Regions from separate parts of the Gordonia sp. VNK1 genome, predicted to be linked through region 4. Evidence: riboswitches for the same ligand, from Rfam matches in the RefSeq annotation. Region 4 holds a riboswitch; each other region holds the start of a gene.
What was found. A riboswitch is a leader RNA that binds a small molecule or an ion and turns the genes downstream of it on or off. The one in region 4 is predicted to bind S-adenosylmethionine.

Region 1: linked by a shared signal. The riboswitch ahead of ABLE94_RS21240 (aminotransferase class V-fold PLP-dependent enzyme) and the one ahead of ABLE94_RS17455 (LLM class flavin-dependent oxidoreductase) in region 4 are both predicted to bind S-adenosylmethionine.
Region 2: linked by a shared signal. The riboswitch ahead of ABLE94_RS08300 (bifunctional o-acetylhomoserine/o-acetylserine sulfhydrylase) and the one ahead of ABLE94_RS17455 (LLM class flavin-dependent oxidoreductase) in region 4 are both predicted to bind S-adenosylmethionine.
Region 3: linked by a shared signal. The riboswitch ahead of ABLE94_RS05060 (amino acid ABC transporter permease) and the one ahead of ABLE94_RS17455 (LLM class flavin-dependent oxidoreductase) in region 4 are both predicted to bind S-adenosylmethionine.

Annotation. Positions count from the first base shown of each region.
Region 1 is NZ_JBDZDJ010000022.1:22,893-30,849, reverse strand. It holds gene ABLE94_RS21270 (hypothetical protein) at 1-138, shown strand, start outside; gene ABLE94_RS21265 (FAD-dependent oxidoreductase) at 279-1,670, opposite strand; gene ABLE94_RS21260 (Rv0361 family membrane protein) at 1,882-2,400, shown strand; gene ABLE94_RS21255 (rhodanese-like domain-containing protein) at 2,397-2,810, shown strand; gene ABLE94_RS21250 (O-succinylhomoserine sulfhydrylase) at 2,854-4,053, shown strand; gene ABLE94_RS21245 (isochorismate synthase) at 5,036-6,121, opposite strand; SAM riboswitch class IV at 6,213-6,326, shown strand; gene ABLE94_RS21240 (aminotransferase class V-fold PLP-dependent enzyme) at 6,343-7,662, shown strand; gene ABLE94_RS21235 (hypothetical protein) at 7,659-7,957, shown strand, end outside.
Region 2 is NZ_JBDZDJ010000005.1:165,611-173,567, forward strand. It holds gene ABLE94_RS08280 ((2Fe-2S)-binding protein) at 1-173, shown strand, start outside; gene bfr (bacterioferritin) at 271-756, shown strand; gene ABLE94_RS08290 (MFS transporter) at 868-2,160, opposite strand; gene ABLE94_RS08295 (cutinase family protein) at 2,277-3,995, opposite strand; SAM riboswitch class IV at 4,199-4,319, shown strand; gene ABLE94_RS08300 (bifunctional o-acetylhomoserine/o-acetylserine sulfhydrylase) at 4,382-5,710, shown strand; gene metX (homoserine O-acetyltransferase MetX) at 5,740-6,888, shown strand; gene ABLE94_RS08310 (molecular chaperone) at 6,927-7,957, opposite strand, start outside.
Region 3 is NZ_JBDZDJ010000003.1:252,321-260,277, forward strand. It holds gene ABLE94_RS05050 (ABC transporter substrate-binding protein) at 1-68, opposite strand, end outside; gene ABLE94_RS05055 (amino acid ABC transporter ATP-binding protein) at 205-1,026, opposite strand; gene ABLE94_RS05060 (amino acid ABC transporter permease) at 1,023-2,081, opposite strand; SAM riboswitch class IV at 2,128-2,236, opposite strand; gene coaD (pantetheine-phosphate adenylyltransferase) at 2,341-2,829, opposite strand; gene rsmD (16S rRNA (guanine(966)-N(2))-methyltransferase RsmD) at 2,841-3,410, opposite strand; gene ectA (diaminobutyrate acetyltransferase) at 3,609-4,136, shown strand; gene ectB (diaminobutyrate--2-oxoglutarate transaminase) at 4,467-5,738, shown strand; gene ABLE94_RS05085 (ectoine synthase) at 5,735-6,169, shown strand; gene ABLE94_RS05090 (Sir2 family NAD-dependent protein deacetylase) at 6,215-7,120, shown strand; gene proB (glutamate 5-kinase) at 7,134-7,957, opposite strand, start outside.
Region 4 is NZ_JBDZDJ010000014.1:96,023-103,979, reverse strand. It holds gene ABLE94_RS17480 (GMC oxidoreductase) at 37-1,647, shown strand; gene ABLE94_RS17475 (TetR/AcrR family transcriptional regulator) at 1,636-2,199, opposite strand; gene ABLE94_RS17470 (SRPBCC family protein) at 2,338-2,769, shown strand; gene ABLE94_RS17465 (SDR family NAD(P)-dependent oxidoreductase) at 2,775-3,626, shown strand; gene ABLE94_RS17460 (NAD(P)/FAD-dependent oxidoreductase) at 3,631-5,001, opposite strand; ZMP/ZTP riboswitch at 5,024-5,103, opposite strand; SAM riboswitch class I at 5,240-5,323, shown strand; gene ABLE94_RS17455 (LLM class flavin-dependent oxidoreductase) at 5,331-6,464, shown strand; gene ABLE94_RS17450 (ABC transporter substrate-binding protein) at 6,464-7,957, shown strand, end outside.

The sequences.
Region 1 (7,957 bases), on a different contig from region 4:
TCATCGATCTCCGGCTACACCATTGGTCAGCAGACCGAGAACGTCTTTGACAAGCCCAACTTCGGCTTCTGGGCCAACGTCGAGCAGCAGCAGGGAACTCCGGGAACGGTCAACACGCCGTCGACGGCGACGAACTGATCTCTCTCACACCAAAACCCGCGGAAGAACCTTCTTCCGCGGGTTTTGTGTTCCCCGGCTAAGAGTCCCTGGGGCGCGAAACAGAAAGTGGCGGAAGAAGATTCTTCCGCCACTTTTCGTATTTGTTTGTGCCCCGTGCGTCAGGCCTTCTGGACCTTGCCGGGCTCGGACGCGGCGAGCATGTCCTCACGCTCGACGACTTTGATGCGCTCGCGGCCCTGTTCGGCGCCGAGGGACCGCTCGTGCTCGTCGAGGCGGTACCAGCCGTCCCAGGTGGTGAACGGGATGCTCTTGGACTCGAGCAGTTCGATGACGGCGTCCTCGGACGGACTCGACGGCGTGTTCAGCTCGCCGTTGGTCATGTCCTCGATGATGCATTCGACGGTCTCGTTGGCGTCGCCCTTGGTGTGGCCGATCAGGCCGACGGGACCGCGCTTGACCCAACCGGTGGTGTACAGGCCGACGAGGTGGGTGCCCTCGTCGAAGATGCGTCCGGCCTCGTTGGGGATGACGCCGGCCTGGGTGTCGAACGGGATCTCCGGCAGGTTGTCGGACAGGTAGCCGACGGCGCGGTAGATCGCGGTGACGTCCCAGTCGGTGTGCTTGCCGGTGGGCTTGACGTTGCCGGTGCCGTCGAGTTGGGTGCGCTCGGTGCGTAGACCGACGACCTTGCCGTCCTCGCCGAGGATCTCGATGGGGCTTTCGAAAAAGTGCAGGAACAGCTTGTGGATGGCGCCCTGCTTGGGCTCGCGCATCGCGTAGTTCTCGATGATCGTGGCGACCTGGTCGGTGATCTTCGATCCGCGACGGGCCACGGCCGAACCCTCGTCGTAGTCGATGTCCTCGGGGTCGACGATGACCTCGATGTTCGGCGAGTGGTCGAGTTCCTTGAGTTCGAGCGGGGTGAACTTGGCCTGCGCCGGTCCGCGTCGTCCGAAGACGTGCACCTCGACGGCCTTGTTGGCTTTGAGTCCCTGGTAGACGTTGTCCGGGATCTCGGTCGGGAGCAGTTCGTCGCCGGTCTTGGCGAGCACGCGCGCGACGTCGAGTGCGACGTTGCCGACTCCGATGACGGCGACCTTCTCCTGGTCCAGCGGCCATTCGCGGGGGAAGTCGGGGTGGCCGTCATACCAGGCGACGAACTGCGCGGCGCCGTAGGAACGATCGAGGTCGACGCCGGGGATCTGCAGTCCGCGGTCGTCGGTGGCGCCGGTGGAGAAGATCACCGCGTCGTACAGCGACTTCAGTTCGTCGAGGGTGATCTCGGTGCCGTAGTCGATGTTGCCGAGCAGGCGGACCTGCGGCTTGTCGAGTACCTTGTGCAGGGCGGTGATGATGCCCTTGATGCGGGGATGATCGGGTGCGACGCCGTAGCGAATCAGGCCGAACGGCGCGGGCATCCGCTCATAGAGGTCGATGCTGACACCGCGATCCTTGGCGGTGTCGGACTTCATCAGCGCATCGGCGGCGTAGATCCCGGCGGGACCGGCCCCGATGATGGCAACGCGCAGCGGGCGGCTCTGATCGGTCATAAGGTGTCGTCTACCTCGTTCTCGTCTGTCTTCGACGCGCGCGGGAGGTCAGCGATGCGTCGACGCTTATCCCCTCTACGGTAGGCGTTGGTGGGCCGTACCCAAAATCTCGGGTTAGGGTGGCCTCACTCGCGGCGGCGACGTGTGATCGATCGCATCCGGCGACAAGGCCCTCGAAACCGGCGAGAACTGCGGCGATACACTCGCCTCCATGGCCAAACGCGCACCTCGCAAGTCCGCACCCGAGATCGTCGGTGACGATCTCGGTGCCGACGACCCGGGTGCCGACGCGGCGCCCTCGTGGCGCAAGGTCTGGCCTTTCCTGCTGGCGTTGATCGTTGTGGTCGTGGCGGTGGTCGGGATCTTGCTGTCGTACCTGATCCGGCCGGCCGAAGAACGGGCCAGTGAACCGGCGCAGGTCCAGTACGCGATCAACGATTTCTACACCGCGCGCAACAACCTTGATTACGCGGAATTCCGCGATCACACCTGCGCCGCCGACCTGAATGCGAGTGACTTTCCGTCTGAGGCGGAGTTCACCGCCGAGAACCAGAAGTCGTTGGAGGCCAACGGGCGGATCGTCATTCCGGAGATCAGCGATGTCAGCGTCTCCGGTGACCGCGCGACGGCGACAGTACATTGGCAATTCGACAAGAAATCCGACGAGAAGCAGACGACGAACGTCGTGGTGCTTCGGGAGAACGGGAACTGGAAGGTGTGCAAGGCATGACTTATGCCGGAGATCTGACCCCGCAGCAGGCCTGGGAGAAGCTCGAGAACAACCCCAAGGCGAAGTTGGTGGACTGTCGCACGCGCGCCGAGTGGTCGTTCGTGGGTGTGCCCGACCTGGAGGTCCTGGAGAAGCAGACCATTTTCGTCGAGTGGACCACCTTCCCCGCCGGGACCCCCAACGAGGCGTTCGTTGCCGAACTGCGTGACGCGGGCATCGCCGATGACGACGAGGTCATCTTCATTTGCCGTTCGGGTCACCGGTCGATCGGTGCGGCCGAGGCGGCCACCGCCGACGGGGTCTCCCTCGCCTACAACGTGCTCGACGGATTCGAGGGTGCGCTCGACGAATTCGATCATCGTGGTTCCACCGGTTGGCGGGCCCAGGATCTTCCGTGGAGACAGTCGTGAGCGAAACGAGCGAGCCGGCCGACCGTACAGAGTGGAGGCAGTCGTGAGTCGCGAACTGCCACCTGGTGTTTCGCCGGAGACCATCTCGGTCCGCGGCGGACTGGATCGATCCGGTTTCTTCGAGACGTCGGAGGCCCTGTACCTGACGAGCGGGTACGTCTACGACTCCGCCGAGGCCGCCGAGCGTGCCTTCACCGGTGAGGACGAGCGATTCGTCTACTCCCGCTACGGAAATCCGACCGTCGAGATGTTCCAGGAGCGGCTGCGGCTACTCGAGGGCGCCGAGGCGTGTTTCGCCACCGCGAGTGGAATGGCCGCAGTCTTCGTCTCTCTCGGTGCGCTGCTGAAGGCCGGGGACCGGCTGGTAGCGGCACGCAGCCTGTTCGGTTCGTGCTTCGTGGTGGCCAACGAGATCCTGCCGCGCTGGGGTGTGACAACGGAATTCGTCGACGGTGAGGATCTCTCCCAGTGGGAGAAGGCGTTGTCCACGCCTGCCGACGCAGTGTTCTTCGAAACCCCGTCGAATCCGATGCAGACCCTCGTCGACGTGGCGCGGGTGTCCGAGCTGGCGCATGCCGCGGGTGCAAAGGTGGTGTTGGACAACGTGTTCGCCACCCCGTTGCTGCAGCGTGGTCTCGAACTCGGGGCCGACGTCATCGTCTACTCGGGCACCAAGCATATCGACGGGCAGGGCCGCGTGATGGGTGGTGCGGTGCTCGGCACCAAGGAGTACATCGACGGCCCGGTGCAGACGCTGATGCGTCACACCGGTCCTGCGTTGAGCCCGTTCAACGCGTGGACGCTGGTGAAGGGTCTGGAGACCCTACGCCTGCGCGTCGACGCGTCGGTCGCCTCGGCACTGCGAATCGCGCAGTTCCTGGAGGACGATCCGCGGGTGGGGTGGGTCAAATACCCGTTCCTGCAATCACATCCGCAGTACGAGCTCGCCAAGGAGCAGATGTCCGGTGGCGGCACCGTCGTCACCTTCGAGTTGGCCGAAATGGGCGGTGTCAAGGGCAAGAAACGCGCCTTCGACGTGCTCAACGCACTCCGCGTCATCGACATCTCGAACAACCTGGGCGACTCCAAGTCACTGATCACCCACCCCGCGACCACCACCCATCGGGCGATGGGACCCGAGGGTCGGGCGGCGATCGGGTTGGGTGACTCGGTGGTTCGGCTGTCGGTGGGCCTCGAGGGCATTGACGACCTCCTCGGCGACCTGGATCAGGCACTGGGCTGACCGATGTGTGGCCGCGGTTTGCGGTCGCGCAGCAATCTGGCAGGTCGTGTGCACGGCACCGCAAGGGTGGACCGGCATCGTGGAAGACGTCAGAGAGAAACGCACACAGCGGATCTCACGTCTATGAACACAGGAGTTCATCATGCCCGCACCTCGCCGCAACAACAATCCCGTCCGCGTCCAGCGTCGTCGCCGCGTGCGTCGCTACGACCCGCGCAGCCGTCAGTGGCTGTGGATGTGGATCTGATCGGCTGGCCTCGGTCGATATGCAACGGCCCCACCCGGGAGTTCCGGGTGGGGCCGAGGTGCGTGAAAGTGGTTCTGGCTCAGGTGAACTCGTCTGTGCTCTTCCGGGTGTATCCGGCGGGCGTCGAGCCAGGGCTTCGCCGCAGTCAGCGGATTCGCGGTCGATGGCCCCAAACCGGCTGGAGCAGCGTCGTGCCGATGCGTTGATCGCGTTGACCAGGGGCAGGACCGATTGGCGGTCGGTCTCCGGTGTGTGAGGAGCAACGCGATTCCGACGTGGTTCCTGGCGGTGCTCGCACTGACGATGGCATGGGCGAGGATCCAGCAGATCCTGCGATCCCAGTCGACGCACCTGTGGTCGCCGGCACAGAGTTGGCCTCCGCCCAGCCGGGTTCCGCCCAGTCGGGGTCCGCAGCAAGCTGTTTGTGTACTGGTCCCGAACACCGCGCCCCACCGCCGCTACCTGTGCCGCCGCCCGCGCATCGATCTTCGTGGTCGCCGACCAATCCACCCTCGACGCTGAGGATGACGAACCCGGCTATCTCGACGGGTACGGCGTCATCGATGCCGACTCGGTGCGCGCCCTCGACAATCGGGAGTTCACCTGCCGCGTCGGGGTGTCCCGAGAACTCGCGATGCAAGGCGGGAAAGGGCGCCCACTCGACGGGAAAGGGCACCCACTCGACGGGAAAGGGCGCCCACTCGACGGGAAAGGGCGCCCACTCGACGCGGCGAGTCAGTCCTCGATACCCAACGCCCGCAATACCGTTAGGAGTTTCGCGGTGGTCTCGGCGAGTTCGGCATCGGGGTCGGAGTCGGCGACGATGCCGCCACCCGCCCAGCTGCGGAAGGAACGGAGGTCGGGCTCGAGTTCCAGGCACCGGATGGTCACCATCCATTCGCCGTTGCCGGCCGCGTCGGCCCACCCGACCGCACCGGCGTACAACCCGCGCGGTTCCTCGTGTGCGCGAATGAATTCCGTGGCCACCTCGCTCGGTGTGCCGCCGACCGCCGGTGTCGGACTCAGCGTGATCGCAAGATCCAGGGCGCCGACGGCGTCGTCGTCGAGTATCGCCCGGATCGGGGTCGCCAGATGCCACATCTCGCCGGTCGACAACAACTGCGGCTCATCGGGGATCGCGAGTTCGCGGCACAACGGTGCCAGGCGATCCCGGAGGTGCTCGACGACGAACGCGTGCTCGCGGTGATCTTTCTCCGACGCCGCGAGCTTCTCGCGGGACTCCCGGTCGGCCTCCGGATCGGCCGAGCGCGGCGCCGAACCGGCGTATGGCCGGCACGTCACCTCGCGACCGTCCTTGCGCAGCAACAGTTCCGGGCTCGCGCCGAGCAGCCACGAGGTGCCGGTGTCGACGGCAAAGGCGTTGTGTTCGCTGTTGCCGCCGGCGAGTGCGGCCAGCAGCCCGTCGACCGTGACCGGCGAATCCAGTTGAGCCCGAATCATTCTGGCGAGGACGACCTTCGCCAATGCGCCGGAGGCGATCGCCGACAACGCGGCACGCACCCGATCACGATGGGTGGCCGAATCGGGAATCTGCTCCGACGAAATCAGCGTCCGGCGCGGTGGTCGGCTCCCGGCGAGCGGAGTCGGTTCATGGGACAGCGTCACCGGCTCGAACAGCGCCGACGGGGCCGAGGGATCGAAGGCCACCGCCCCGACGACCGCATCGACGGCGCCGCTGCGCAGCCGGGTCGCGGCGTCGTCGGCGTCGGCGAATCGCGTCCGCACGCCGCGCGCTCGCACCGTCCCGTGCGGCCGCGACAGGACGAACGGTGACGCGGCGTGGGTATCGGAGACGGGCACCCAACCAACTTAGGCGACGACGGGCCGCGGCCTTTCGCTCACGCTGAGTGAAAATTGACACCCTTGCGCGCCGTAGGCCACCCTTGGTGCAGGTCATGAGTGCCAGCGACAAGCCCCGGCTAGCTGGCCGGCAACCCTCCTCCGCGGTGGGGTGCTCCGGGTGACGACCTGGCCGTGTACCGACCGGGCACGGCAAGCGTGGATTCCAAGGAGCCTTTGCGATGACTGCTGTCGCCACCACCACTGATTGCCGCAACGACTGCGCGGTGCAGTCCGATGCCGCCGACCTGTCGACCATCGGACCGCTGACCTCGGTCGTCGGTGCCGCCGAACTCGTCCCGCTGACCAGCGGTGATCAGATCCGCTACGCCAACTTCGACTACGCGGCCAGCGCGCCCGCCCTCACCGCCGTCGCCGACGCCGTCGCGGCGTCGGTGAGTCAGTACGCCAGCGTCCACCGCGGCGCCGGCCACCTGTCGCAGGTCACCACCCGCCGCTACGAGCAGTGCCGGGACACGGTCCGACGTTTCGTGCGTGGCCGCACCGACGACACCGTCGTCTTCACCCGCAACACCACCGACGCGATCAACCTGGCCGCCCACTGCACCCCCGGTGACGTCGTCGTTCTCGACATCGAGCACCACGCGAACCTGCTGCCGTGGGTGTCCCGCGACAACGGGTCCGCGCGCATCGTCTCGGCGTGCGACACCCTCGAGGACACCCTGGCCGCGCTCGACGCCGAACTCGCCGCGGCGCCGGCCGCCCTGCTCGCCGTCACCGCGGCATCCAACGTCACCGGCGAGGTGCTGCCCATCTCACGGCTGGCCTCGATCGCCCACCGCCACGGTGCCCGCATCCTCGTCGACGCCGCGCAACTGGTGGCACACCGACCGGTGTCGATCGTCAGTCACGGCATCGATTACCTCGTCTTTTCCGGCCACAAGCTCTACGCACCCTTTGGATCCGGAGTCCTCATCGGTCGCAGCGACTGGCTCGACGCCGCTGACCCGTACCTTGCCGGCGGCGGGGCGTCGGCGCAGGTGAGCCTCGTCGACGGACCCGACGAGAACTGCGCCTCCACCGCCTGGCACTCGGGCGCCGCGCGGCATGAGGCCGGCTCACCGAATGTGTTGGGCGCCATCGCCATTGCCGCCGCCTGCGAGGCCATCGTCGATCTCGGATTCGAACTGATCGGCCTGCATGAGGCAGAACTGCGCGCCCGTCTGGACGCCGGGCTGGCCGGCGTCGCCGACGTGACGCCGCTGCGGATCTTCTCCGACGACCTCGATCGCGTCGGCATCGCCGGCTTCTCCGTCGACGGACACACGCCGCGCGCCGTCGCCGAGTACCTCAGCGATCATCACGGAATCGGCGTGCGCGACGGCAAGTTCTGCGCGCATCCGCTGCTGGCCCGACTCGGACACACCGACGGGGCGGTCCGCGCGAGCTTCGGCCTCGGTACCGATTCCGCCGACGTCGACCGGCTCGTCACCGCACTCACCGAACTCACCCGCATTGCTCCCGGAAAGGCACACCCATGACCGCCGAACTCTCCGACGTCCGCATCAGCATCGGCCGCCCCGGTCTGCGCGTGGCACTGGCCGGGGACGTGTCGGCCATCGACGCGCCGATCGTGGTGCGTCGACCGACCCTTCGCGACGCGCAGCGGGCGCGGTCGGTGCTGCGATCCGGCACCCGGGACACCGCGAATTTCAGTGTGGCACTGGAGGTCGAGGTGGCCATCGCCCCGAATGCCGCGTCGGCACGGGCGGCGGTCGCGGGTATCCCCGACGAGCTCGACGGCGGCACCGTTCGCTACATCGGCACACCCGGCGG
Region 2 (7,957 bases), on a different contig from region 4:
TTTGTATCTGCCGCGCGGTGACCGAGGACGAGGTCCACGAGCACTGCTCCCAGGGTGCGCGGACCGTCGATGCCATCAGCGACCGCTGCGGCGCCGGCGAAGGATGCGGAACCTGCCTCGAACGACTCTCCGAGATTCTCAGCGAAAGGACCGCCGTCACCAGCGCCGCCTGACACACGCCGAGCTCGACCTCATGTGAATGACTCACATGGGGCCATTGGTCGTGTTACCGTTCGACTCATCATTCTTTGAGCCGAATGGAGTTGTGTCATGCGTGGAGATGACGAGGTCATCGCCCTGTTGAACGAGCAGCTGACCAGTGAGCTGACCGCCATCAACCAGTACTTCCTGCACGCGAAGATGCAGGACAACTGGGGTTTCACGGAGTTGGCCGGCAAGACCCGCGCCGAATCGATCGAGGAGATGACCCACGCCGAGATCCTCACCGACCGCATTCTGTTCCTCGAGGGTCTGCCGAACTATCAGAAGCTGCTGCCGCTGCGCATCGGGCAGACCCTGCGCGAGCAGTTCGAATCCGACCTCGCCATCGAACTCGAGGTGGTCGACCGGCTGAAGCCGGGAATTGCCCTGTGCCGCAGCAAGGGTGACATCACCTCGGCGAAGCTGTTCGAGGAGATCCTCAAGGACGAGGAACACCACATCGATTACCTCGAGACCCAGCTCGAACTGATGGACAAGCTCGGCGAGCAGCTGTACATGGCCAAGATCGTCGCGACCCCGCCGGACGTGGGCTGAGTCGCCGGGATTCCCCGAGCATCAGACTTCAACGCATATCAGTGGCGCCGCCTGTCCGACAGGCGGCGCCACTGGTGTCTGACCCCCGTGTCTGACCCCCGGGTCCGCGATTCACACCGTCTCGGCGGGTGAGGTCTGCCGGCTCTGCATCCAGATGCCGCGCACCCGACGATGCTGCGCCACCAGCGCGGCCACCAGGACCACGATTCCCGCCACCGCCAGGGCGGCGCCGAGGATCGACGGGGCGCGGTAGCCGTATCCGGCCGCGATCACCACACCACCCAGCCAGGCGCCGGCGGCGTTGGCGATGTTGAGCGCCGAGTGATTGAGCGCCGCCGCCAGCGTCTGCGCATCTTCGGCGACATCCATCAGCCGGGTCTGCAGCGCCGGCACCATCGAGGTACCGCCGACGCCGACGAAGAACGTCAGGATCAGGGCCGCCCACACGTTCTGCACCAGGAGCGCGAACAGGAGCAGCACCAGTCCGGTGCCGGTGAGTCCCACCAGGATCGACAGCGCGACGTTGCGGTCGGCGGCGATGCCGCCGACGATGTTGCCCACCACCATGCCGAGACCGAACAGCATCAGCGCGATCGGCACCAATGACACCGGGAGCCCGGCCAGCGATGTCAACGCGGTGTTCAGATAGGTGTAGAAGGCGAACATGCCGCCGAATCCGACGACGCCGATGAACAGGGTGAACCACACCTGCGGTCGACGCAGCGCGCCGAGCTCGGTCATCGGATTGGTGACGCGCATGTCCTGCAGCGACGGCAGATTCATCGCCAGCGCACCGATCGTCGCCACGCCGACCACCACGACGACCACGAACGCGCTACGCCAGCCGAAGTGCTCACCGAGCCACGCGGCCATCGGCACCCCGGCGACATTCGCCACGGCCAGCCCGAGCATGACCTGACCGATCGCCGCGGCCCGCTTCCGCGGTCCAGCCAGGTGGGCGGCGACCAGTGCGGCCACCCCGAAGTACGCGCCGTGCGGAAGACCCGCGACGAACGGCGCCGCGATGAGCAGACCGAACGTCGGGGCCACCACCGTCGCCGCATTGCCGATGGTGAAGGCCACCATCAGAGCGATCAGCAGGGTGCGTCGCGACATCCGCGCGGTCAGCGCGGCGATGAGCGGTGCGCCGATCACCACACCGAGGGCGTAGGCGGAGATGACGATGCCGGCGCTGGGTTCACTCACCGACATCGCATGGGCGATGTTGGGCAGCAGGCCCATGGCGACGAATTCGGTCGTCCCGATGCCGAACCCGCCGAGAGCCATCGCCAGGATCGCCCACCGGATCGGACGGGCGGGCGAGGGCGGCGCGCTCGCCGAGGTCTCCGAGGGTGAGGAGGACTCGACGACGGAGTCGGCAGGCGTGTGGACGGACTCGGGCATAGGTCCACCAACCACCGCGCGGGCGCCGAGGATTCCCATTCGGCGGCGTGAGGTCGTTCACATGGCAAACGGCGCGCGCCGCACGGAGCCGAGCGCCCGAGGCGGGCGTCGTCGGGTCAGCCGACGCCGACCGGTTCCTTCGAGGCGTCGACGGCTGCACCGTCGGCGGTGGGCACGGCGCTGCCCGTGGTCTCGGGCGTGGGCGACGAAGTGACCGACGGCGTCGGGTCAGCGGTGGGCCCGGGCGTGGCCGACGGCGTGGCACTGCCGGTGGGCTCGGGCGTGACCGACGGCGTGGCGCCGCCGGTGGGCTCGGGCGTGGCCGACGGCGTGGTGTCGACGGTGGTCACCGGCGTCGCCGGTGAATCCGACGTCGATGTTTCCGGTACCTGCGTTCCGCCGCCGAGGCTTCCCGGAGTGCCATCGGTCTGCGCGTCGCCGCTGCCCTCGGCCTCTTCCTGCGTCTCCCCCGCCGACAGCGTGCTGACGCCGTACGACCTCGCGGACGCCGGCGACGAGGACAGCGCCGCAATCGTCTGCGATGCCGTCGTCTGGGATGCCGAGTCGGGGCCCCACGGCACCGTGGTGATGCCCTCGACGATCCGCTCGGCCCAGTACCGGACGAAGTTCACCGGCAGCAGCACGATGCTCGTCGCACTCGCCGCGAGCGCCACCACACCCTGCTTGAACAGTGCCGAATCCCACTGCAGCACACCGTTGAGGATGTCCTGGAAGTCGAACAGATTCGGGAGGTAGGCGCCGTAACCCAGCTCCGGCAGCGGTGGCAGCCAGTCCATCACCCAGCGGATCGGGACCTGGAAGTCGGACAGGGTGATTCCGATGATGTCCGGGAAGCGGAATCGATACGGCAGCAGATCGGGCACCGACCAGTCGAGTCCCACGGCGTCGACGAGATTCTGCACGATGATCGCCGACGATGACGGCGACGAGATGGTGCACGTCCGCACATTCTCGAGGGTGCCGGTCTTGGTGCACGTCATCTCACCGTCGACCGAGCCCAAATCCCAGATGACGTCGTCGCCGGGATCTTGATACATGTGATACGGGTACTGGCCGTGTTTGACCCAGTACCCGAAGAAGTCGTCGACGACGCCGATCGGGTCGTGCAGCACATCCGGCAGGTCGCAGATCGGATCGCCCTCGATGCAGTAGGTGGTCACCGGCAGGCCGCCGTAATCGGCCCCGCTACGCGGGCCCGACATGGTCAGGCCCGGGATGACACCGACGAGGGCCGATTCGATGCCCTGTCCCCACAGGGTCCCCACCATCCGGGGATCGGAGTAGAGCTCACCGGTGACCTTGCTCGAATCGATGACGGTGCCGTCCTCGAGCGGGCGGTTCTGACCGAAGTCGGTGAGGACGTCGCCGGCGATACGCGCACCCTGGGAGTATCCGACGATGACGATCTTGCTGTCGGGACAGCTCTGCTGATACGTCGCGACGGCCTGCTCCAGGTTCGCCCTTCCCTCGGCCTCGCTCGCGTTGTAGCCGACCGCTCCCAGCGGCCAGATGGTTGCCGAATACGGCACCGGGATGATGTCGTAAGCATCTTCGCCCGAGTAGGGACTGTTGGTAAGCTCCTGCCACTGCGGCCCGTGCCCGGTGTATCGCTGCTCGATCCCCACCAGGTAACTCGCGTCGGTGTTCCACGTTCCCCCGACGGTGAAGACCGCACCGGGCGCGCAATCGCTCTCCTGCGCGAGCGCCACCCCACGCCCCAGGAATGTCGCCGTCACCAGCGACGCCGCCACCGCACCCACACCAACCGTGAGAGCTGCGAGTCGAATGCGACGTCGGTCCCCGAACCCTGCCATAGCGTGCAGCGTAGGCCGATGTCCAGTAGTGGATATCGAAAACCGGCCTCACGATCCACAATTCCTCCGGCCGGAGGACACCACCGCGCTCTCGAGCGCACCGCGCGGTGCCGTTTCGGTGGCCACCACGCCCGCCACCGTTCCAACCATGGTGAGCAGGAGGGTTATCAGCCCGGCGTGGCCGTGCTATATCCTTGTCGCCAGGTCATGAGCATCAGCGACAAGCCCCGGCTTGCTGATCGGCAACCCTCCAACCGCGGTGGGGTGCTCCGGGTGATGACCGGGTTGTGGGACGACGCAGTGTGTCCCCGGCAAGCGCGGGTCCGAAGGTCGGACCCCATCAGGGTTCCAGTAACCCTGCCGACCGTAGAAAGTGATCTATTTCCATGTCTGACGCAGCCAACGACGGCACCGTGAATCCTGTGGACACCTGGAGCTTCGAGACCAAACAGATCCATGCGGGTCAGAGCGCCGACGCCGCCACCAACGCTCGCGCGCTGCCGATCTACCAGACCACGTCGTACACCTTCAACGACACCACCCACGCCGCCAACCTGTTCGGGCTGGCCGAGCCGGGCAACATCTACACCCGCATCATGAACCCGACCCAGGACGTCGTCGAGCAGCGCCTGGCCGCTCTCGAGGGCGGTGTCGCCGCACTTCTCGTCGCGTCGGGGCAGGCCGCCGAGACCTACGCCATCCTCAACATCGTCGAGAACGGCGGGCACGTGGTGTCGAGCCCGCGGCTCTACGGCGGCACCTTCAACCTCTTCCACTACACGCTGCCCAAGCTCGGCGTCGAGGTCTCCTTCGTCGAGGACCCGGAGGACCTCGAGTCGTGGCAGGCGGCCGTGCGCCCCAACACCCGGGCCTTCTACGGCGAGTCGGTCTCGAACCCGAACAACGAGATCCTGGACATCGCAGGCATTTCCGAGGTCGCGCACCGCAACGGTGTGCCGCTGATCGTCGACAACACTGTCGCCACCCCGTACCTGCTCAACCCGCTGGCGCACGGCGCCGACATCGTCGTGCACTCGGCGACGAAGTACATCGGTGGACACGGCACCGCGATCGGCGGCGTGATCATCGACGGCGGTACCTTCGACTGGCGGGTGCAGCGTGACGGGGTCGACCTGTTCCCCGGCTTCACCACCCCCGACCCGAGCTACCACGGCGCGGTGTTCGCCGATCTCGGCGCGCCCGCCTACGCCCTCAAGGCCCGCGTGCAGTTGCTGCGTGACACCGGTGCGGCGATCTCGCCGTTCAACGCCTTCCTGCTCGCCCAGGGCCTGGAAACCCTGAGCCTGCGCATCGAACGGCACGTCGCCAACGCACAGCGCGTCGCCGAGTTCCTCAACGACCATCCGCAGGTCTCCTCGGTCGCCTACGCCGGCCTGTCGTCGTCGCCGTGGTACGCGCGCGGACAGCAACTGGCACCCAAGGGCCAGGGCGCGATCATCGGCTTCGAGATCGTCGGCGGTGTCGACGCGGGCAAGCGTTTCGTGGAGGCCCTGACGCTGCACAGCCACGTCGCCAACATCGGTGATGTGCGTTCGCTGGTCATCCATCCCGCCTCGACCACCCACAGTCAGCTCACCCCCGAGGAGCAGCTGGCCGCGGGTGTGACCCCCGGTCTGGTCCGCCTGGCCGTCGGCATCGAGGGCATCGACGACATCCTGGCCGACCTCGCCCACGGTTTCGCCGCCGCACAGTAATTCGGACTCGAGACAGGAGCACACACCCCGTGTCGGTGAGCATCGACCCCCAGGCCTCCGCGGCGCATCAACCCGAGTGGGAGCAGGTCCCCGACGGGCAGATGGTCCGCATGCGGGTGGGGTCGTTGGCTCTGGACAACGGGGAGGTGCTCGACGACGTCACCCTGGCGTTCCAGCGCTGGGGGACGTTGTCACCCGAACGCGACAATGTCGTCCTCACCCTGCATGCGCTGACCGGTGATTCCCATGTCACCGGACCCGCGACCGACGAGCAGCCCTCCCCCGGATGGTGGGACGGCCTGATCGGTCCGGGTGCGGCGATCGACACCGACGAATGGTGTGTGATCTCGGCGAACGTGCTCGGCGGGTGCCGCGGTTCGACCGGTCCGTCCTCGCCGGATCCCCAAGGGCGGCCGTGGGGTTCACGCTTCCCGCAGATCACCGTGCTCGATCAGGTGCGGGCCGAGGCCGCCCTCCTCGAGGCGCTCGACATCCGCAGCATCGGTGCGGTTCTCGGCGGCTCGATGGGTGGGGCCCGTGCGCTCGAGTGGGCCATCACCTACCCCGACAAGGTGCGTACCGCGCTGGTGCTCGCGGTCGGTGCCCGCGCCACCGCCGATCAGATCGGCACGCAGACAACACAGATCGCGGCGATCACGGCCGACCCGGACTGGCAGGGCGGCAACTATCACGGCACCGGCCGTTCACCGATGATCGGCATGGGGATCGCGCGTCGTATCGCGCATCTGACCTATCGACATGAACTGGAACTCGACGAGCGGTTCGGCGATTCTGCGCAGGATGGTGAAAACCCCTTGCGCGGTGGGCGATACGCGATCGCGAGCTACCTCGAGCACCAGGCGGACAAGCTCATCGAACGTTTCGATCCGGGCAGTTATGTGGTGCTGAGCGAGGTTCTCAACCATCACGACGTCGGACGCGGCCGAGGCGGCATCGCCGCGGCGCTGGGGTCGTGTCAGGTGCCGATCATCGTCGCCGGTATCGATTCGGATCGCCTGTACCCGTTGCGGTTACAACAGGAGCTCGCCGACGGCCTAGGCAACTGCGTGGGCGGTCTGCAGGTGATCCGGTCCGACAAGGGCCACGACGGCTTTCTCACCGAGTTCGACGCCATCGCCGATCTCCTCAAGCGCACAGTGGATCTCGCGCGCCGCTGATCGTCGCCGATCGGCACGGCCGCAGCCGTCGAGTCGGGTCAGCCGGCCGGAGTGGTGGTCGTCGTCGGCGCAGCGGACGGCACGGCCTGCTGCCGCGGCGCCGGGACGGGATAGGGTGTCAGATCCGGCGTGTCCGGGGCCGGGGTGCTCGTCTGCGGCGGCATGAGCGGCAGCAGTCCCGGCGGCAACCATTGCGATGGAATCGGCAGTGGCGGTGGCGTTGTCGGGGTCGTGGTGCTCGGCGACGTGACATTCGGCGACGCGGTGGTGGTGCTCGGTGTGTTCGGCACCAGCGTCAGCGTCGTTGCCGAGATCGTGGTCTGCGGCAGTTCGGTCGTCGCCCAACCCGGTGACTGAAACCCGCCGGGCGGTGGTGCGATCGTCGGCGGCAGCACCGCGCTGATCTCGGCGGATGTCGTCGAACGCGTCGTCGAGGTCCACCCGGTGTAGTCGGTGGTCGCGACCTCCTCGGCACCCTCCGTGGACGTCGGCGCCGGGGAATCCCCGGTGGACAGCGTTGCGCCGACCGCGACGGCGGCCATCACGACGGCGGCGATCAGACAACCGACCAGGGCCGCCGGTGCCAGCGACCAGCGTGGCCCGCGATGCCCGCCGATGAAGCCGAGACCGCCGGTCGACGACGACGACGAGGCGAGCATCGCCGCGCCGGTCGCGGCGACGATCTCCGGGGAGGGCGGTACAAGCACCTCCAGATCGACGTCGCCGGCGAGTTCGTGGATCACCGGCAGATTCGCCAGGCCACCCACCAGGACGACCGCGTCGGGTGCCGGACCGCGCCGACCGACCGCGGAGACGTAGCGCGTGAACACTCCACGCGCATCCGCCACCATCGGCGCGGCCGCCTCGGCGACCGCCGCCCGGGTCAGACGCAGACCACCCGCACCGGATGCGGGTACCGCGTCGCCGATCTCCTCCTTGGCGGTCCGGCAAGCACCGACGAGCAACTCCCGCCCACGTCGCGTCTGCGCCTCCCGGCCGACCGAGACCGATTGCGCGGCAACATGATCGGCGAGCGATCGATCCAGCGCACGACCACTGATCACCACGG
Region 3 (7,957 bases), on a different contig from region 4:
GTCGCGGCGATCACCCCGCCGACAGCGAGGGCGGCGACGCGCCGGACGAACGATCGATGTCGAGACATGACTACTCCTTCAGTGGGTGGGTGTGGGCGGGAACCGAGTGACTGCGGTGCCGGAACGCCGGCCTGGCCGACGGACTCCCGAGCGGCGATGAATCGTCTCCGGCCACGTGCGCCGGATGGTGTTACCGGGCGTGCGTCAGAGGACGCGGCGCAGGAAGTCCTGTGTCCGTGGGTGCGACGGATGATCGAGGACCTGGTCCGGCGTGCCCTGTTCGATGATCTCGCCGTGATCGATGAAGATCACCGAGTCGGCGACCTGACGCGCGAAGCCGATCTCATGGGTCACGATGAGCATCGTGGTACCAGTGGCCGCGAGATCAGCGATCACCGAGAGCACGTCGCCGACCAGTTCGGGGTCGAGTGCCGAGGTCGGCTCGTCGAACAGCAACACTCGCGGCTCGAGCGCAAGAGCACGCGCAATCGCCACACGTTGCTGCTGACCGCCGGACAGTTGCCGCGGATAGGCATCGGCCTTGTCGGACAACCCGACTCGGTCGAGGAGGTCACGGGCCCGCGCCACCGCTGCGGCACGCGACAACACTCCGCTCGCCGTGGGCGCCGCAGCAACGTTGTCCAGGGCGGTGAGATTGGCGAAGAGGTTGAAGTTCTGGAAGACGAAGCCGACGTCACGTCGCTGACGCAGGATGACCCGCTCCGGCAGCTCCTTGAGACGCCCACCCCCGACGCGGCGCACGCCGATCAACTCTCCCCCGATGCTCACATGTCCGGCGTCGAGGCGGTCGAGATGATTGATCGTACGCAGCAAGGTGGACTTTCCCGACCCGGACGGGCCGAGGATCGCCGCGACCCGACCGGGTTCGACCGTGAGATCGATTCCCTTCAGAACATGGAGGTTTCCGTACCAGCGATGGGCGTTGCGCACCTCGACCCGAGCACCGGCGCCGGTGACGCCAGCCAGGTCCGCGGCGTCGATGCCGACTCCCGATGCCGCGTTCATGATGTCCACCTCGATTGCCGGCTGAGTGTCGCCGCGGTCATCCGCAGTCGCTGCAGCGGTGTCGGCGGTAGGGTCCGAACCGCACCACGCGCGAAGTATCGCTCGACATAGAACTGTGCGACCGACACGATGCTGGTCAGGACGATGTACCAGACTGTCGCGACGAGGAGCAGCGGCACCACGTCGCCGGAGTAAGTGGAACTCTGGGTGGAGACGACCCCGAACAGATCCAGCAGCGACACGTAATAGACCAGCGACGTCGCCTTGATCAGACCGATCAGGAGGTTCACATAGGACGGGACGATGGTGCGCAACGCCTGAGGAAGGGTGATGCGGAGAAAGTGATAGTGGCGCGGCAATCCCAGTGCCGCGGCAGCGTCGTGCTGGCCGGCGTCCACCGACAGCACTCCGCCCCGCACGATCTCGGCGGCGAAGGCCGATTCGTGCAGGCTGATCCCGACGATCGCGATGATCAGCGGAGTCGCCAGATCGGCCTCGGAGAAGTGAAAGAACCCGGGCCCGAACGGAATTCCCAGACTCAGCGACTCATACAGCGCACCGAAGTTGTACAAGATCAGCAGCAGCACGATCAGCGGAATGGATCGGAACACCCACACGTAGATCCAACTGACCGCTGCCAGAACGGGACTCCGCGACAGGCGCATGAGGGCCAGGACGATACCCCCGAGCAACCCGAGAACCGCACTGTAGGCCGCCACCTCGAGGGTTACCCAGAGTCCCTCGATCACGACCGGACGAAAGAACCAGTACGCGAAGCGATCCCACTGGAAGAACGGGTTGGTGATCAGCCCGTGGACGATCTGCGCGGCGATCACGGCGACCACTGCCGTGAGCATCCACCGCCCCGGATGACGCAGCGGTATCACCGGATCACGCGACGGCGGCGCGGGTACATCGACCGGCACGGTCGGGTGATCATCGCGGGCCTGCGGCGACTCCGTCAGCGCCACCGAGCCCGCATCGCGGCCCCGAGATGCCGTCATCTCCGGCCCGCCGAACCCTGTGGTCTCGTCGACAACGACGTCGAACGGCATGACACATCCAGCAACATCAATACAACCTCTTCCGGCCACACGGTGGCCATCGCGCTTATCGGTCCGATACCGATCCGGTTGTCACCTGGAGCACCCCACCGCGACGCGAGGGTTGCCGGCCAGCAAGCCAGGGCTTGACGCTGACGCTCATCACCGTGGTCAGAACGCTACTGCGCGAGGATGTTTCGATGTCGGGTTTGCACCCGCGAGAGTTTTTCTCTGTGCAGAGGTGAAGATCTCGTGCCGAACGAGCGGCCGATCAGACCCGCCGCTCGCCCGCGATCTCGGCGAGGAGACGCTGATGGATATGGGCCGACAGGAACGGCGAGACGTCACCGCCCAGTTTCGCGACCTCTTTCACCAACGAACTCGACACATGCGCGTAGCGCGGATCGGTCAGCAGAAAGATCGTCTCGACGTCGGCCAGGTCGCGGTTCATCTGGGCCATCGGCAGTTCGTAATCGAAGTCGACCGCCGACCGCAGACCCTTCACGATCGAATGGATCGAGTTCTCCCGCAGGTAGTCCACCAGCAAGCCGGTCCACCGGTCCACCCGCACATTGGGCAGATCGGCACAGTCCTCGGCGATGAGTTCGAGGCGCTCGTCGACGGTGAACAGTCCCCGTTTGTTCGGATTCACCACGACGGTGACGACGAGTTCGTCGAAACACCTCGCGGCGCGCTCCACCACATAACGGTGCCCACGTGTGAAGGGATCGAAGGAGCCGGGGATCACCGCACTGGTCATGACCGTTGAACCTACCCGTCCCCTGCGGCCCACCGTCGCATGCCCACGTCGACGGCGGTGTCCCCGTACATCTTCGTCAGGATCACCTCGAGGTCCTCCGGCCAGCTCACCGACGTCCGCCGGGCACGTTCGAGAATGATCAATGCATCGGCGGACACCCACCGCTCACCGAGTCGCGCGAGGTCGTCCTCGATCTCAGCCGGGTCGATGGCATACGGCGGGTCGCTGAAGACGAGATCGAACGGCTGTGAGGGCGAGCCGGCCAGGAAGGTCGACACCGACGAGGTGACGACCTGCGCATCGGGGGCGAGGCCCAGCGCCGCGACGTTCGCCGTGATGACACCGCTCGCCTTGCGGCGTGCATCGACGAAGGTCGCCGTCGCTGCACCCCTCGACAGGGCCTCGATGCCGAGGGCACCCGATCCGGCGTACAGATCGAGGACGTGGGCGCCGTCGAGGTCGATGCGGGCGGCGAGCATGCTGAACAGTGCTTCTCGCACCCGGTCCGAGGTCGGTCGGGTGCCGTCGTCGGGGACCTTGAGTCGGCGTCCACCGAACCGGCCGGCAATGATGCGGGTCACCCCGCCATTGTGCCCCAGGGCCGCGCCGACGAAGGGGAGCCCAGCGCGCCCGTGCGACCCCGCTCTGCCGCCCTGCAGATCCCCCGATGTGACTGGCCTCACATGTGCCCGCTGAACTGGGAATTGGTGGGTCATTCCGTGACCGATTTCCGTCGGTGGGTGAATCCGACGACACACATTGTTAACGTCGGATCCGTCATGAGCCCGTCCCACATAAGAACGGCCCCATCCAACACACTCACTCTCGACTACCGCATTCCGACGGTGACCGACGGAACCCGGCTCTGGGAGATCGCCCGCGATTCCCGCGTCCTCGACGTCAACTCGAGTTACGCCTACGTACTGTGGTGCTCCGATTTCGCAGAGACGTCCATCGTTGCCGAAGTCGACGGCCGCGCAGTCGGATTCGTCACCGGCTACCGCCGACCGTCGGACCCGTCGACCCTGATGGTGTGGCAGGTCGCCGTCGACGACGACCATCGCGGCCACGGCATCGCCGCCGCGATGCTGCATCGCCTCTTCGATCGCACCGCAGAACGTGGCATCGTCGCGATGCACACCACCATCAGCCCGGATAACGTTGCCTCCCAACGGCTTTTCGCGTCCGTGGCAGCGGCCCGCGGCCTTCGGTTCGACCGGCGCGATCTCTTCGCCGCGACGGACTTCCCCGACGCCCACGAGCCCGAGGATCTCTACCTGCTGGAACCCGAGATCCCGGAACCCTGAGGGACTTTCAGGACTGACGTTTCGACGGAGCTCAACGAGCGGTGTGACGGAGCTCAACGAGCGGCTTGACGAGCTCAACGCACGGTGTTGAGGGAGCGCACGGTGTGACGGCGCTCAGCGAGCAGTTTCGACCGGGCTCGCACTGCGATCGTCCGCCCGCCGGTGAAGTGGCACGGTTCGGCACAGGCGGCACCGTAGTGCCGCATGCGATTCCGTCGCATGCGCGTCCGTATCCCTTGCGCTCGTTGGTATTCCATCGCGCATGGGGCACGACCCGGGACGCGGCCGTGCGTCATTACCCACGATTTTTCACCTATCGGAGGTTTGTTCATGAGTATGTTCGATACAACGATTGACGATTCGGTCTTCACCCAGCACGAATCCGAGGTCCGCAGCTATTGCCGCAATTGGCCGACGGTATTCGGCCGGGCCCGCGGATCGTGGCTCACCAACACCGACGGCGATCGCTATCTGGATTTCTTCGCCGGCGCCGGATCGCTGAATTACGGTCACAACAATCCGGTCCTCAAGTCCGCACTCCTCGACTACATCAACGAGGACGGCATCACCCACGGACTCGACATGGCCACCGCGGCCAAGGGCCGGTTCCTGGAGACGTTCGCCGACAAGATCCTGACCCCGCGCGGTCTCGACTACAAGGTCCAGTTCCCCGGCCCCACCGGGACCAACGCCGTCGAAGCCGCCCTCAAGCTGGCCCGCAAGGTCACCGGCCGTGAGTCGATCGTCAGTTTCACCAACGCCTTCCACGGCATGACGCTGGGTTCCCTGTCGGTGACCGGCAACTCGATGAAGCGGGCCGGTGCGGGCATTCCGCTGGTGCACGCCACCCCGATGCCGTTCGACAACTACCTCGGCGGCGCCGTCGAGGACTTCAGCTGGTTCGAGCGGGTCCTCGACGACTCCGGCAGCGGCCTCAACCTGCCGGCCGCCGTCATCGTCGAGACCGTGCAGGGTGAGGGTGGCGTCAACGTCGCCCGTGCGGAGTGGCTGCGCGCCCTGGCAGACCTGTGTGCCCGCCGCGACATCCTGCTCATCGTCGACGACGTGCAGATGGGCTGCGGCCGCACCGGCGAGTTCTTCTCGTTCGAGGAGGCCGGGATCACCCCGGACATCGTCACGTTGTCGAAGTCGATCAGTGGATACGGCCTACCGTTGGCACTCACCCTGATCCGCCGTGACCTCGACGTGTGGTCACCCGGCGAACACAACGGCACCTTCCGCGGCAACAACCCGGCCTTCATCACCGCAACGCGGGCCATCGAGCACTACTGGTCCGACGACGCGCTGTCGCGTGACGTGCACATCAAGGGCCGCCAGATCGACGAGGTGCTCACCACCCTCGCGACCCGGCACGAGGGCGTGTCGACCCGCGGCCGGGGTATGGTTCGAGGACTCGTCTTCGACGAGCCCGCCAACGCCGGCAAGGTGTGCGCCACCGCCTTCGGCGCCGGACTGCTCACCGAGACCTCCGGACCGTCCGACGAGGTCGTCAAACTGCTCCCGCCCCTGACCATTTCGCCCGAGGATCTCGACCGCGGTCTGGGAATCCTCGCCGATGCCACCGAGGAGGTACTCGCATGATCGTCCGTACCACTGACGAGATCACCGGAACCGACCGAGATGTCGCCGACCCCAAGGGCAATTGGGTGTCCAAGCGCATCGTGCTCGGCGGAGACGGGGTCGGTTTCTCCTTCCACGAGACCACCATCAACGCCGGCAGCGTCAACGAGTTCCACTACGCCAACCACATCGAGGCGGTGTGGCTGGTGGAGGGCACCGGCACGCTCCTCGACCGCGAGACGGGGCAGACCTACCCGCTCGCCCCCGGCACGATGTATCTGCTCAACGGGCACGAGCGGCACACCGTCACCGCCGACACGCAGATGCGGATGCTGTGCGTGTTCAATCCGCCCGTGGTGGGGACCGAGGTGCACGACGAGAACGGGGTGTATCCCCTGGTCACAGTGCCCGAACAACCCGAGGGTCGGCACGCGGAGCCGGTCGAGGCCTGAGCCGCCCGGCCACCTCGACGCGTGCGCGCCGATACCCTGGATCACGTGCGCACCCGCCTACAGATCGGCTGGACCCCGGCCGAACAGACGCCGCTCGATCCGGATATCGACATCCGGATCGAGCGGCTTCGTGCGTTGACCGACGGTGCGCGGATCTGCGCGCTCACCGGGGCCGGCATCTCGACCGATTCCGGGATTCCCGACTATCGCAGTCCCGGCGCCCCGGTCCGCACGCCGATGACCGCGCAGATGTTCCGATCGTCGCCGCAGTTCCGGCAACACTACTGGGCCCGAAACCATCTCGGCTGGCGCCACATGGACGCCGCGCGTCCCAATGCGGCCCACCGGGCGCTCACCGATCTGCAGGCCGCGGGCCGGCTGACCGGGATCATCACCCAGAACGTCGACATGCTGCACACCAAGGCCGGCACGCGGCGCGTCATCGAACTGCACGGCTGTTACGGCCGGGTACGTTGCCTGCGCTGCGGCGCCATCACCTCGCGGCACCGGCTCGCCGAACGTCTGGAATCGCTGAATCCCGGTTTCGCCGACCGGGTTCTGGGTCGTGGCGCCATCGAGGTGGCCCCCGACGCCGACATGACCGTCGAGCACACCGGCGATTTCGTCGTCGCCGACTGCCCGCGCTGCGGCGGAATCCTCAAACCCGATATCGTGTACTTCGGTGAGAATGCGACGAAGAGTGCTGTGGCACAGTCATTCTCACTCGTCGATGACAGTGACGCCCTGTTGGTCGTGGGTTCTTCGCTCACCGTGATGAGCGGTCTGCGCTTCGCCCGGTATGCGCGACGCACCGGTAAGTTGCTGATCGTGGTGAACCGGGGCGCCACCCGCGCCGACGACATCGCCGACCTCAAGATCGACCACTACTGCGGCGTTGTCCTGCCCGCACTCGCCGCCGACTCCGCGGCGGCCGATCTCGACGCACCCTGACCCGGACCGAACGTCAGACGGTCACCAGATCGTCGGCGTGCACGACCGGCCGGGACAACTCCACCGGCAGTTCCGAGGTGGAGCGGCCCACCATGGCCGCGACGTCGTCGGCGTCATACGACGACACGCCACGCGCACACACCCGCCCCGACGTGCCGACGAGTTCGACGACGTCCCCGTCGGAGAAGCCGCCCCGCACCCCGACCACTCCGGCGGCCAGCAACGACCGGCGACGATGGGACACCGCGGCCACCGCACCGTCGTCGATGACGATCTGACCGTGCGCATCGGCGGCGTGCCGCACCCAGAATCGCCGCGCCGAGAGACGTTCGGGACGCGGCGCGAAGACGGTACCCACCGATGCCGAACTCAACGCCTGGGCGGCATCGGCCGCGGCGGCCAGCAGCACCGGGACGCCACCATCGGCGGCCAATCGCGCCGCCGCGAGCTTGGATGCCATCCCACCGGTGCCCAGCGCCCCGCCCGAACCGGCGATCACCCCGTCGAGATCGTCGGGCCCGTTGACCTCGGAGATGAATTGTGCGACATGGCCGTTCGGGCCGACCTTGCGCGGGTCACCGTCGTAGAGGCCGTCGACATCGGACAGCAGGACGAGGGCGTCGGCACCGGCGAGGTGGGCCACCAGCGCGGCGAGGCGGTCGTTGTCGCCGAAGCGGATCTCGTTGGTCGCCACCGTGTCGTTCTCGTTGACGATGGCCACCGCCCCCAACGAACGCAGCCGGTCCAGGGTGCGTTGGGCGTTCGCGTGATGGGCGCGGTTGGAGATGTCGGATGCGGTCAGCAACACCTGTCCGACGGTGCGTCCGTATCGATGGA
Region 4 (7,957 bases):
CGTGTGGGGCGTCGACCCTGAGGGGGATCTTCTTTGATGTCATCACTCGTCACATCGTCGGTCTCGCGCCGCGGATTTCTGATCGGTGCCGCATCCGCGGGCGCCGCCGGTGTCGTGGCCGCGACGGCCGGCGTCGGCCGCGGTTTCGGCGCACCGACCCGCACCACCCCCGTCACCCGCGAAGAACATCGCGTCGTCGTGATCGGGTCCGGTTTCGGCGGTGGGGTAGCCGCACTGCGCCTCACCTCCGCCGGTGTGCCGGTGACACTCCTCGAACGCGGTCGGCGCTGGGTCACCGGCCCCAATGCCACCACCTTCCCGAACGCGACCAACCCGGACAAGCGCATCCTCTGGCATCAGTCCACCCCGCAGGTGTTCGGCAGGCCGCTGTCGGTCGATCCCTATGTCGGACTCTTCGAGTCGATCAGCGACGAGAACATGACCGTCATGGTCGCGGCCGGGCTCGGTGGCGGATCGCTTGTGTATCAAGGGATGACGCTCAAGCCGATCGAGTCCGTGTTCACCTCGCACTTCCCCGCGGGCATCGACTGGCGTGCGATGGACACCATCTACTACCCCCGGGTCGCCAGAATGCTCGGCGCCGCGGTGGCGCCCGACTCGCTGATCCGGAGTCCGAATTATCGTGCCGCACGGGAATTCGCCGCCCACGCCCGCCGCGCCGGACTGCCCGTGCAGAAGATCCCGATGCCCATCGACTGGGACTACGCCCTCGCCGAACTGGCCGGAAGGATGCGTCCGGCCTACACAGACGGAAGCGGGGCCATCGGCGTCAACAACGGCGGCAAACACAGCGTCGACGTCACCTACATCGCGCAGGCCGAACGCACCGGACTCCTCGACGTCCGAACCCTGCACGACGTCACCGACATTCGCAGGGCGCGCGATGGACGATGGGTCGTCGAGGTGCACCGCACCGACGAGACCGGACGCGTCCTGGAGACCAAGGTGTTGACGACCGGCGCGCTGATCCTGGCCGCCGGAAGCATGAACACCACGCGAATGTTGATGCGCGCCAGGGCGACCGATGCCATCGGCGACCTACCCGACACGTTGGGGCAGGGGTGGGGGACCAACGCCGACCGGATCTACATCTGGAACAGCCCGACCTCGGATTTCGGTGCCACGCAAGGTGGTCCGGTGGTCTACGGCAGTCCCAACTGGTCCGATCCCGCGAACGCCTTCACCCTCATCCAGGCCTCCATCCCGCCGCTACCGGTGGATGCGCACAGCACGATGATGGTCGGGTACGGGGTGAGCAACGCTCGCGGTCACTTCGTCTATGACGCAGCGCGACACCAGGCGGTACTCCGATGGCCGCACGAGGGCGATGCTTCGATCCAGACCCGCCACCTGCATCCGGCCGCCACCCGGATTGCCGGTCCCGGATCGACACTCGTCGACACCAACGCGATCGTGCCGTCGACGTGGCATCCGGTGGGCGGCGCGAACATGGGGTCGGTCTGTGACCTCGACGGACGCGTCCTGGGACAGCGGGGCCTCTATGTGGTCGACGGCGCGCTCATGCCGGGTAACTCCGCGGCGTGCAACCCGTCGATGACGATCGCGGCCATCGCCGAGCGGGCGCTGGACCGCATCGTCGCCAACGACGTCGGATCAGCCATCTGAGGGGCGGGCCATCGCATCGAGTGCGGGCCGAAGCCAGCGACCGAGGAACGCCCGCAGTTCGTCGTCGGAGCGGTGGCCGTCGTCGACGGCGACGAGTGAGACGCTCAACAGTGCGGTCATGTCGACGATGTCGGCGAAGTGCGGTCGGTACTCGGGTTTGTCGGTGACGGCCGGTCGCAGGATCTCCGCAGCCACCTCCCGGGTGCGCGCCATCGCCCCCTCGTCGAAGAACGGGTGACTCTCCTGCGAGTTCAGCAACACCGACAGGGCCGGGTCGGCGATGGCCATCGAACGACCCGCGATGATGAACTCGATCAGGAAGTCACCGAAGTCGGTGATGCCCTCGAGTCGATCGTGGATCTCGCGCATGGCGGAGATGGCGAGTTCACCCATGGCCTGGGACACCATGTCCTCGCGGGAACCGAAGATCGAGTACACCGTCTGCCGGGACACTCCGGCCTTCGCGGCGACCGCAGCGATGCTGGCGGCTGCGAAGCCCTCGGTGGAGATCAGGTCGAGCGTTGCCTCGATGATCTTGCCTCGCGATCGCATACGTCATTATGGCTCGGATGGCGGAGACCGAAGGCCGTGACGGGGTACATGCCGTCGGCCATTGTCTCAGTGCGTAGTGTGGCGCGTGGCGAGGCGCACGTGCCGTGCGCCTCGGCGAACCGACAGGAGGGGTCCGTCATGGGCGTTGTCAGGCATTCGTCCCAGATTTCCGTGCCGCGCGCTGCGGTGTTCGAGTACATCAACGACTACACCAACGTCCCCGAATACATGTTCGGGGTGCACAAGTTCGCGCCGCAGACCGAGGTCACCAGCGGCGTCGGGTCGGTCTTCGACGTCGAGTTGAAGGCCGGGCCGAAGACCCTGAAGTCGGTCGTCGAGACGATCGAGTGGGTCGAACACGAGTTCATCGTGCTCAAGGCGATCGACGGGTTCCAGGCCAACACCACCTGGAAGTTCCGCGATACCGACGGCGGCACCGAGGTCCATGCCGAGTTCGAGTACCTCCTTCCCGGCGGACTGGCCGGCCGGGCGCTGGGCGCGATCATGGAGCCGTTCGCGGCCCAGGCGGTCCGGCACACGGAGAAAAAACTGCGCGACGAATTGGAGTGATTCGTATGGTCTCCCTCTCTCCCGGCGCCGTGTCGTCGGCGGTTTTCGACGTCATGCAGCGTCGGACGATGCTGCCGGCCGTCATCGAGGACACCCTCACCGGTCGCGGACGAGACGTCGCCGGCCTGCGGGTGGTGGTGACCGGCGCATCCGCCGGCATCGGCCGGGTGGCCACGCAGCAACTCGCCGCGCGCGGGGCGCAGGTGATCGCCGTGGCGCGCCGCGAGGAGGAGTTGGCCTCGCTGGCCGGCGAGACCGGCTGCGACTATCTGGTGGCCGACCTGTCCGACGAGGCCGACACCGACCGGCTGCTCGGTGAGCTGTCCGGGCGGGAGATCGATGTCCTCGTGAACAATGCCGGCCGGTCGATCCGGCGGTCCATCATCGACTCCACCGACCGGCTCCACGACTACCGGCGCACCATGGCGATCAACTACTTCGCCGCCGTCCAATTGAGCCTGGGACTGTTGCCCGGCATGGTCGAGCGCGGTCACGGGCAGATCGTCAACGTCTGCACGTGGGGACTGATGGCCGGAACCTTCCCGCGGTTCTCCGCCTACGCGGCGTCGAAGAATGCGCTGTCGATTTTCGGGCGTAGCCTCAACGCCGAACGGCCCCATCCGGGCGTGCGTGCCACCAATATCTACTATCCACTGGTGCGGACCGAGATGATCTCGCCCACAGCCGAATACGACGACGTGGCGGCACTGTCGGTGGACGAGGCGGCGAATTGGATCGTCCGGGCGATCACCCACCGGCCCGAACGCATCGCTCCCGCCGCCCTGCGGACGGTGCTGCCGGTCCTCGATTACCTCTCGGCACCCACCGCGGACCGCGCGATGGGCGCCATCACCTGAGAGATCAGGCCGCGAGGTCGTGTGACAGCCGATCGATCGCCGCCCGCGCGAACACCTGTTGCTCGGTGACCGCCAACTGATGACGGTTGCGGGAGGTGAAGGCCAGGGTCCAGTCGATGAACGTGATGAACCGGTTGCGGAACCCCACCAGGTACAGCAAGTGCAGGAACAGCCACCCCAGCCAGGCGAAGAAGCCGGAGAACTCGACGGCCCGTGAGGTGCCCGGGATGGGTACCCGGGCGACCGCGCAATGCCGGGCGACGGTCGCCATCGAGCCTTTGTCCCAGTAGGCGAACGGCTTTCGGTCGCGATAGGTGCCGTTGATCCGGGCGACGACGGCGTCGGCGGCGTACCGCCCGGACTGATTGGCGGCCGGGGCCTGACCGGGGACTCCGTCGACGGCCATCATGTCGCCGATCACGAACACCTCGGCATGGCCGGGGATGGTCAGGTCGGGTTCGACCCGTACCCGACCCGCGCGGTCGAGTTCCACCCCGCACTGCTCGGCGAGCTGTCGGCCGAGCGGACTGGCCGCGACCCCCGCCGACCACACCTTGCACTGACTTTCGATGCGACGCGTCGAACCGTCGGCCTGGCGCACCACGAGTCCGTCGTAGTCCATGTCCACGACCATCGCACCGAGTTGCACATCGACTCCCAGTGCGCGCAAACGCTTCTCGGCTCGGGAGCCCAACCTTTCACCGAACGGCGGCAACACCGCCGGTGCGGCGTCGAGCAGGATCACCCGTGCCTGCGTCGAGTCGATGGACCGGAAGGTGCCGCGCAGCGTCGTGCCGGCCATCTCCGCGATCTGACCGGCCATCTCGACGCCGGTGGCCCCGGCTCCGATCACCACGAACGTCAGCAGGCGATCACGCTCGATCGGGTCGGTGGACAGTTCGGCCTGCTCGAACGCCCCGAGGATGCGGCCGCGCAACTCGAGTGCATCGTCGACGGTCTTGAGGCCCGGCGCGAACTCCGCGAAATGATCGTTGCCGAAATAGGATTGGCCCGCACCGGCGGCGATGATCAGACTGTCATACCGAGTGGTGGTGACACGTTCGAGCATGCGTGAGGTCACCGCACGATTCTCCAGGTCGATGGCCTCGACATCGCCCAGTGCCACCGTCACATTCCGTTGGTCGCGAAGTATCACCCGCACCGGCGGTGCGATCTGGCCCTGCGAGATCACCCCGGTGGCGACCTGGTACAGCAACGGCTGGAACAGATGATGACTCGTGCGTGCGATCAGGGTGACGTCGACGTCGGCATGCTCGAGTCGACGAGCGGCAGCCAGCCCGCCGAACCCCGATCCGACGATGACGACATGGTGCCGGCGGGTCCTGCCGCCGGGAACCGGTACGCGCTGGGTCATGGCACGTTTCCTTCTGGTGTGGAATCGACACCCAGGCGGACGATGTCGGGAAACGGTGCTCCTTGCCGGTGGACTCCGGCTGCGCCAGTCGCACAACCGACGATAGCCCATCGAGCAACCGGTGGCGAGGCCGACTTAAATTCTTCGGCGCGAGAAAATCGTCGCCGCATTCGGGCGTGGACGGCGTCCGTCCCGACATTCTCTTTGCCTGTCTCAGCATCACGGGCCTACGGTGAATCGACCATCTGGAGCGACCGAGAGACCCGGCTCGTCGACGTCGCAGCAACCCGCCCCAGGGTGCTAACGCCGGGATCGATGGGAGACACCCCGTGACGTTTCGTGACCATGCCCCGCTGTCGGTGCTCGACCTCGCACCTATCAGCGAGGGTTCCGATCCTGCTGCTGCGCTGCACAATACGATCGATCTCGCGCAGCACGCCGAGCAGTGGGGGTATCGCCGCTACTGGGTGGCCGAACACCATTTCGCCGCCGTCGCGAGTTCGGTGCCGGCGCTGCTCATCGGTCAGATCGCCTCCGCGACCCGATCGATCCGCGTCGGATCGGCGGCGGTGCAGGTCGGGCAGACGACGGCGGTATCGGTGGCCGAGTCCTTCGGGATGCTCGACGTGTTCCACCCGGGCCGAATCGATCTGGGGCTCGGCCGATCCGGACAGCGACGCGCTGAGGCGGCGGCAACACCCGCGGGCCCGGTCGCGATTTCCGCACCGAGCGCGAGTCGGCTCGTCGACGGGGTGGTGATCCCTGAACCTGTCGATGTGACTGCGCTACTGGCACATTCGCCTCTCGCACGCAGCTTCGAGGTGTTGACGCAGCCGGGTGCGCAGCCACCGCACTTCGACGAGCAGGTCGACGACATCCTGTCGCTCCTCGACGGCACCTACACCAGTCCGTCGGGTCAGCAGCTACATGCGGTTCCGGGTGAGGGAGCCGACGTGCAGGTGTGGATCTTCGGCAGCAGCAAGGGGCAGAGCGCTCACGTCGCCGGTGCCCGCGGACTCCCGTTCGCGGCCAACTACCACGTCAGCCCCGGCACCACCCGCGAAGCGGTCGCGGCGTACCGGCAGGCGTTCCGCCCGTCGTCGGTGTTGGCCGAACCCTATGTGGTGGTGTCCGCCGACGTGGTGGTGGCCGACGACGACGACACCGCGCGGCATCTGGCCAACGGCTACGGGCGGTGGGTGCACAGCATCCGCACCGGCCACGGCGCCATCGAGTACCCCGACCCGGCGACGGCGCAGCCGCTGCCCGCCGACGAGCTGGCACTGGTCGCCGATCGGCTCGAGACCCAGTTTGTCGGCTCACCCGACACCGTCGTGCAGCGGCTCGCCGCACTCGGGCGCCTCACCGACGCCGACGAACTCGTCATCACCTCGGTCACCCATGACCATGCTGACCGGCTGAGGTCGCATGAGCTGCTCGCCAAGGCGTGGGGGCTGATCTGATGAAGCGCATCGCTGTCACCGCGAAACCGGCCGTCTCCACACTCGCCGTGGTGGCCGTGGCCGGTGTGCTCACCGCCTGTGGTTCTGGGTCCTCGGGCTCCGACGACGCCGGACCGCCGGTGCCGGGAGGCACCCTGCGTTACGGACTCTCCGACGCCCCCACATGCTCGGACCCGGCCCAGAGCGGCACCAACCAGACGATCTATGTCACCCGGCAGGTCGTCGATTCACTCACCGATCAGGACCCGGGTGATGGCCAACTCAAGCCCTGGCTCGCCCAGAGCTGGGAGGTGAGCCCGGATGCGCGGACCTTCACCTTCCACCTCAAGCCCGGTGTCACCTTCAGCGACGGCACCCCGCTCACCGCCGAATCCGTCAAGGAGAACTTCGACGCCATCGTCGGGCCGCTCGGCGCGGCCAAGGCACCGTTGGCGGCGACCTACCTCGGCGGATACACCGGCACCACCGTCGTCGATCCGCTGACCGCGCGGGTGGCGTTCGGTGCGCCCAATGCGCAGTTCCTGCAGGCCACCTCGACTCCACAGTTGGGGATTCAGTCCGACACCACCGTCGCCGCGACGCCGGAGGAGAGGTGCCAGGGCACCAACATCGGATCGGGACCGTTCGTGTATTCGGGCTGGGCGCAGGGCAAGTCGGCGTCACTGCGCAAACGCACCGGATACCGCTGGGGATCGTCGGTATTCGGTCACGCCGGTGACGCTTACCTCGACGGCATCGACTTCACGGTGATCGCGGAGTCCGGGGTGCGCACCGGATCGCTCGCCTCCGGGCAGCTCGACGCGATCAGCGATGCCCTGCCCAACGACAAGCCGCAGATCACCGGGGCCGGTGGACAGGTCCTCACCGCGGTGAACCCGGGTGTGCCGTTCGGGTTGCAGCCCAACGTATCCCGTGGTGTCCTCGCCGACGCCGCGGTGCGGCGCGCACTGCTGCCGGCGATCAACCGGCAGGAGTTGGTGACCACCGTCCTCGACGACGACTTCCATCCCGCCACCGGCGTCCTGGCGTCGAATACCCCAGGGTACTCGGACCTTTCGTCGGCCCTGACCTTCGATCCGGACAGGGCGAAGAAGATTCTCGACGACGCCGGCTGGAGGGCCGGCGCCGACGGAATCCGGACCAAAGATGGTCAACGCCTGAGCTTCTCGGTGCTCTACAGTCCGGTGTTCGCGGGCAACCAGGCCATCCTCGAACTCGTCCAGCAACAACTGAAGAATGTCGGCGTCGAGCTGAAACTCGACGTGGTGCCGGCGGCCACGGCCACGGTCCGACAGAACTCCGGTGATTACGACGCGATCTACTACAACGTGACGCGTGCCGACGGCGACATCCTGCGCACCCAGTTCGGGCTCACCGGACGAAACCTGAACCGGCGCGGACCGATACCCGCTCTGGACACGGCCTTGGCCGGGGAACAGTCCACCACCGACATCCCGCAACGCAATGCCGACCTCGCGACCGCACAACAACAG